Regions from separate parts of the Butyricicoccus sp. AF35-5AC genome, predicted to be linked through region 1. Evidence: riboswitches for the same ligand, from Rfam matches in the RefSeq annotation. Region 1 holds a riboswitch; each other region holds the start of a gene.
The links. A riboswitch is a leader RNA that binds a small molecule or an ion and turns the genes downstream of it on or off. The one in region 1 is predicted to bind cyclic di-GMP.
Positions count from the first base shown of each region.

Region 2: another riboswitch for cyclic di-GMP. It lies ahead of DWZ82_RS09885 (S-layer homology domain-containing protein); the one in region 1 lies ahead of DWZ82_RS07540 (transglutaminase-like domain-containing protein).
Region 3: another riboswitch for cyclic di-GMP. It lies ahead of DWZ82_RS16075 (transposase); the one in region 1 lies ahead of DWZ82_RS07540 (transglutaminase-like domain-containing protein).

Region 1 covers NZ_QUDX01000004.1:168,903-171,173, forward strand. The annotation lists gene DWZ82_RS07535 (S-layer homology domain-containing protein) at 1-817, shown strand, start outside; cyclic di-GMP riboswitch class I at 1,092-1,180, shown strand; gene DWZ82_RS07540 (transglutaminase-like domain-containing protein) at 1,196-2,017, shown strand.
Region 2 covers NZ_QUDX01000006.1:212,891-215,161, forward strand. The annotation lists cyclic di-GMP riboswitch class I at 849-940, shown strand; gene DWZ82_RS09885 (S-layer homology domain-containing protein) at 1,050-2,271, shown strand, end outside.
Region 3 covers NZ_QUDX01000007.1:129,447-131,717, reverse strand. The annotation lists gene DWZ82_RS10470 (helix-turn-helix domain-containing protein) at 1-377, shown strand, start outside; cyclic di-GMP riboswitch class I at 585-675, shown strand; gene DWZ82_RS16075 (transposase) at 957-1,448, shown strand; partial or broken gene DWZ82_RS16070 (IS256 family transposase) at 1,463-1,840, shown strand; gene DWZ82_RS10455 (hypothetical protein) at 1,903-2,271, shown strand, end outside.

The sequences.
Region 1 (2,271 bases):
CGGTGGAGGAGGCGGCGGCGGAAGCGTCTCCATTCCCGACACCAAGATCCCGACCGGCATCTATGAGCACGGCACCGTCACCGTATCTCCCGAGTCTGCCTCCAAGGGCGACACTGTGACCATCACGGCAACCCCTGACAAGGGCTACACCCTCGAAAGCCTGACCGTGCTGGACAAGGACGGTAAGGCGCTTGCGCTGACCGACAAGGGCAGCGGCAAGTACACCTTCGTCATGCCTGCAGGCAGGATCACGGTGAAGGCAGTCTTTATGGACGACAACACCATGCTCAACTTCTTCACTGATGTGCACGTGGAGGATTATTACTATGACGCAGTCTTCTGGGCGGCGCAGAAGGGCATTACCGGCGGCATGAGCGACACGCTGTTCGCTCCAAACGCTGCCTGCCCCAGAGCGCAGATTGTAACCTTCTTGTGGCGCGCGGCAGGCTCGCCCGAGCCGAGTGCGTTGAGCAACTTTAACGATGTGCCTTCTGACAAGTATTACGCTAAGACAGTCGCGTGGGCAGTCGAGAATGGTATTGCGGTAGGCACTACAGCTGCTACGTTCAGCCCGGATGACACCTGCACCCGTGCTCACGGCGTTACCTTCTTGTATCGTGCGGCCAAGGCGACGGCTTCGGTCGGTGCATCGGCATTTACCGATGTGGCCGACAGCGCCTACTACGCCGATGCGGTCAAGTGGGCAACCGAGCAGGGCATTACCAAGGGCATCAGCAGCACGCTGTTTGGTCCGGATGAGACCTGCACTCGTGCACAGATCGTCACGTTCCTGTACAGACTGTACGGCAGCAAATAAGCAAATCAACCGATAGAAAGCGGCGGCAGGGGAATACCCCTGCCGCCGTTTGTTTAGCGATTCTTCGCGCTATCTCACGCTTTGGAGCGAGAGGCATTCCCAAACAAATCGCTGCGATAAGAGCAGGAGAAACGGGGAAAATGTCATAGTTTCGGCAAATCTGCGGCAGTATGTCATAATTTCTTCTTTTTTTGTAAAACCCTGTTGACAAAACACGACAGATGCGCTATAGTGTGGATAAAAGAAGATGATGCAGTCGCTTTGACCGCATCTCAAACGATAATGGCAAACCCACCGAAAGGTGGCGACGCAAAGCTATAGGGCCTTACCCCTCATCGAGAGGGCTGGCAGCCAGTTACCGAAAGGAGATCGCCGGATATGAAGCGGCTTTTTCGTATTGCATGCGCAGTTTTTGCAGCAGCTGCCCTCTCGATGGGCATTACCGCAGCAGCAGCAAATGATGTTGTGGATATGAGTAATTCCACCCACGGTTATGTTACCGTAAACTACTCCTCGAGTGCAAGACTCAAGGTTGGTATTCAGTACAACGACGGCAAGACCGTATTCTATGATTGCCCGAGCGGCAAGGATGCTTCCTTCTCTCTCGATAAGGGCAACGGCAAGTACACCGTAACGCTGTACCGCAACGTTTCCGGTACGTCCTATCAGCAGGTCGAGTCCAAGTCCATGAACGTAACCGTTAAGGACAGCTACGCTCCGTATCTGGCCTCCACTTCCGAGGTTCAGTTCTCCAAGGGTGATACGGTATCCGCTAAGGCTGCTGAGCTCTGCAAGAACGCCAAGACCGACGAGGCTAAGGTTATCGCCATCTACAACTATATGGCAAGCCGTTATACTTATGATAACAAGCTGGCAAATGAGATCACCAGTGGCAAGATTACCAAGTACATCCCGGATACCGCCGCTACCCTGAAGGGCACCACCGGTATCTGCTACGATTTTTCCTCGCTGTTTGCAGCAATGTGCCGCAGCCAGGGCATCCCGTGCGCACTGACCAAGGGTTACGCCGGCTCCAGCTACCACGCTTGGAATAAGGTAAACCTGAATGGCGAGTGGTATCAGATTGATCTGACCTACGCGGTTACCCGCAGCGTGAAGAACGCAAAAACCCTGCATGATTGCGTATCTCCGCTGACCTACACCAATACCAGCGATGCGCTTGCAGTAGTTGCGGCTTAACACTTTTTCATTTTATTTTGTATGCAAATGGTCCTGATAGGGTATGTTTATGCCCAATCAGCGGCGATTTCTTGCATAAAAAACGATTCCGGATTGAAACTCTTCTTCGTTTTTACAGTATTTGCTTGTTATTCGCGGACATTTATGGTATACTAAAGAAGAGGATTCGGAGGGTTTCTGTCCGGCTCAGGCAAAGGGCTGTGTATGCAGTCCGGCGTGTCTGCCGACAGAAAAGATCGTAAAATTCTGTGCAT
Region 2 (2,271 bases), on a different contig from region 1:
GTTCTCGCCACGCCGGTAGCTGACCGGCTGTTTTATCGAAGCGGCTTGTCGGTTGCCCGACACGGAAAATTCGTTACAGATGGAGCTTTATTCAGTTGTCAAAGTCCAATTAACCTCCTGCTTTTTGCTATTCGGCCTGTCTGTGCATTGCGTTACTATGCATATTTGCTGACAAGCCATGTATCACCGAAACCAAAATTAAAGAAAGCTAAGATAAGTATGGAGTTTAGGCTTTCATCTTTGATTGGGATTCTATCATACCGTATATACAGAACAAAGTCAATCGGGGCAGAAATTGTTCACATTTGATTCATAATTAAACTTTGGTACACAGAAAAGTTGCAAAAATGCAATATTCTTGTCCTCGTAACACTTTGCAATCGAACATTTGTTGCATAGTCCTAAATCGGCAGTTTCGGCAAAGCAAAAGTGGTCAAATAATTGACCACTTTCCGTAAAAATATTTTGGTTTTCCCGACAATTCGGACAAATAAATTCCGAAACGCACCTGTACAGAACAGATGTACAGCGGCGCGTTAAGGGGGAGAGGAACGAAATCCGCGCCGCCCGCGTCTTTCCTCTCCCCCTGCTGCGGTTATGGATAACTCCCTTGCGGCAGTTACCCACAGCCGCAGCACCCCCTCACCATTCTCGCGGCGGCGAACGCAGAGAGAAATCTTTTGAAGTCTATAACAGTAGACCCTTTCCGACGTAAGCAGTCTGCAATTTTGAACAATTACTTGTTTAAGTACAAAAGGACTTTTGTTGAAATTGACAAAGTAATAATTGACAAATGCCAAGCAACTTAGTACAATTTAATTAACTAAAAACCCAAACTCTTAGGAGAATGGCAGAAATGGCAAAACAGAGGAAACTCTGCGGCGCAAAGCTATAGGGTCTAAACGATTGCTCTGCAATCGCATGACAGCCAGTTACCTAACCAGTCCCCGCATTTTAAGAAACAGCGCAATACTGTGTGGACTACTATCCATGCGGTACTGCGCCCTTTTTTAACTGTTTGGGCGCAAAAGAAAGGGAGCGATCGAAAAATGAAACGCACACGAATCAGCGTATTGCTTGTAATAGCCTTGCTGTTGCAGCTATACGCACCACTCACGGCAGGCGCAGCGGACTTTACGCCAAACCCACAGACGGAATATGCCAAACGGTTTATTGCCGCCTGTGATGGACAGACATGGTTCATCAATGAGATTGAGCGTCTTCTGAACGCACAGCAACGCACACTGGATACCATCACCGGAGCGGAAGACCTTGTAGAAATCAAGAGCATTGGTCTGAAAGGCCGAAACATCACCGGACATATACCGGCTGCAATCGGGGAACTTAGTGAATTGCGGTATCTGTTCCTCTCGGATAATCATTTGAGCGGAGATATTCCATCTGCGCTCTATACGCTCCCGAAATTGCAGAATGTGGATTTAGGCGGTAATGATTATGCAGGTGCGATTCCTTCCGAATTTGGCACAATGCCCGCATTGAAAACGCTGGTTCTCAAAGACAATCAGTACACCGGTACGATACCGGATACGATTTTGAGCAATACCCAGATTGAGGTGCTGAACCTCATGGGAAATCAGTTGACCGGCGGTTTTCCTGCGGCAGTTGCCGGTATGAGCAGTCTGAAATACTTGAACCTTTCAGAAAACGTTATCGGCGGCACGATTCCCGACCTGTCCGCGCTGACGAATCTTATCTCTCTTTCGGCGTGGCAATGCGGCATGACCGGCACGATTCCCGAAACGCTGTACTCGCTTTCCGGTTTGCAGATTTTAGACCTGTCCGAAAACAAGCTGGAAGGCGAAATCTCTGCCGGTATTGCTAATCTGGCAGGCTTGCAATATCTCGCGCTGGACACGAACCCTCTGCGCGGTGTATTACCGGACGCATTTACACAGACTGCGTTGACCGAGATTCATTTGGAAAACACTTATCTGCGCGGTTTAGTTCCTGCTACGCTCAAAGCACGTCATGACGCAGGCGCAAAGGTCTATCTGAACAATAACTACATGACCGGCGCTGTCTTGAAGGATATGCCGAACAACAGCGGTAACTTTACAGATGGTGCAGCAAGCGAACAGTATCAGCTTACCAGCACTCGTTCCACGGTTACGGTCAGCAAGGACGGCACGGTAAACCTGTATGCGCTGCTGCTGAACAAGTCGCTGACTACCGGCAGCACGGCAAAAGTGCTGCTTAGACCGGACGAGTATGTTGTCACCTTCGATGATACCAAGGTGCAGGTTACTGCGG
Region 3 (2,271 bases), on a different contig from region 1:
ACAAGCTGCTCGTTCTGCTCGTGCTCGTGCTCGGGGAAAAGAAAAAAAGCGATCTCGAGATCGCCATTCAGGACTCAGCCGACTATATGACGTACAATTTTGCGGACAAATCGCTCTCCATCGAACACCTGTCCCAGCGTGCTGCGCTCAGCACCTGCTACTATATGCGTAAGTTTAAGGAATACCAGTCGGCAACACCGCATCAGTTTTTGCAGACTGTGCGTCTGAGCGCCGCAAAGCAGCAGCTGCTCACCACCTCGCAGAGTATTGAGACCATCGCAGATAACTGCGGTTTCTCCAGTGCTTCGCACTTTATTATGGCCTTCCGTAAGAGCACCGGCATTACCCCGCATCAGTACCGCACCCAGTGGAAATAAAAAGCACACTCTCCGTACTGCGTCCACAGGATGAAACGGTCGCGTGTACAGACAGGCAAGCGCAGCGCAGCTGTGCTATCCGAACGGTGATATTCATCAGATTGCTGCGCGAAATGTCGTTTTTATGACACGAATCGTATAACAGACCAATCGCGTGCTTATACAGATTATGGTATAACAATCAAAAATCAGGTACATATACGGTGTCTGAGAGATAGGCAAACCCATCGAAAGATGGGGGACGCAAAGCCGGAAGGGTCTAAGGCGGCGAACGCCGCAATGACAGCCGGTTGTAAGCATCAGCGAAGACGCTGTTAACCTCTTCTGCGCTTTATTTGGCAGAAGGAGGTGTACGCCGTCAAAAGAATATGGCAAGCCGATTCGCGGTGCAATACACTGCTCGCAGAGCAGGTAAAACTCTGCCCTTTTGTGCTGTTCCAACAAAGATATAAAAACGCTTTCAAGTCATGAGTAGCCATGTCTTGAAAGCGTTTTTTTATTTAAATTTGAAGCCGTTAAAGCAGATAAAATACGGAGGGAAAGTTATGAAAAACGATTGTTATCGGCAATAGTATCATTGTGTTTGTTGCGACAATGGCGCCGACTGTGGCGTTTGCGGCGGTCGCAGAACTCGAACGCGAGTACATCCTCCAGCGCCAGCGCGAGGGTATCGCCATTGCCAAGACAAAGAGCCAGTACACCGGACGCAAGCCGATACCGCTGCCGGACAACTACGAGCGGGTTGTTTCCCGATGGCGTGCCGGAGAGATTACCGCAATCGAGGCTATGTGGCAGACTAGACTTAAACCTAACACCGAGTTCATGGAAAACGGTCTGGAGGCCGAGCTGGACGATCAACTGGGCTACAGCCGGTATGACTACAAGAACAAGGACACGGATAACGGCCGGAACGGGCGCAGCAGCAAAACCCTGCGCACCAGTTTTGGCGATGTAGAGGTATCTGTGCCGCGGGATCGCAAGAGCGAATTCGAACCCAAGGTGCTGCGGAAAAATCAGACCAGCATCAGCCAGGACATCGAGGATATTTTCATTGCTGTACGGATAATTTGACCGGTTTTTCTGCGGCAATTGAGGCGGTCTATCCCAAGACGGAAATCCAGAACTGCATCATCCATCAGCTTCGAAATTCCGGCAAATATGTCTCTTACAAGGATTTGAAGGCACTTATGGCTGACTTGAGAGCAGTCTACGCAGCGGTAGATGAATCGGCTGCTTTGGACGCGTTAGACACGTTTGCAGAACACTGGGACAAGAAATATCCTAAGATTTCTCAGTCATGGAGGGATAACTGGGCAAATCTCAGTACCTATTTCAAGTTTCCTCAGGCACTCCGACGGCTGATCTATACGACCAACACGATTGAAGGCTTTAACCGTCAGCTCAGGAAGGTAACCAAGTCGAAATCCGTGTTTCCGACCGATGACAGTCTTTTCAAAATGCTGCAGCATGAGCCGAAAACCTGTAAACGCTGCACAGTATGTGCTCAGAAACGGAGGAACAGCAGATGATTACGAACGAGTACGGTATTCATACCTTTTCACTAAAATTTCAATGCAAATATTCCGAAATTCAGAATATTATCGAACAAAATGAGTGCATTCGTACCGGCAAAGGGAAATCAGGGCTTTCGTCATATTACCAGATGCCGCAGTTCAAGTCCATCGGCGTTGAAATTCACTTAGGGCAATCCATCTCGCATCCGTGCTGGCTGATACTGATTGTTAACCCGTCTTCTCCGCTCGCCAGTACCTATGAACCGACTGCATTATTTCAAGCTGACGAAAAGTCTGTTCAACAGCTAAAGCACCACCTGCGGAATATCCTTGATAAGATCGGCGTTGACCGGCGGCTCAAGGGGTTTAAGCTGTCGAGG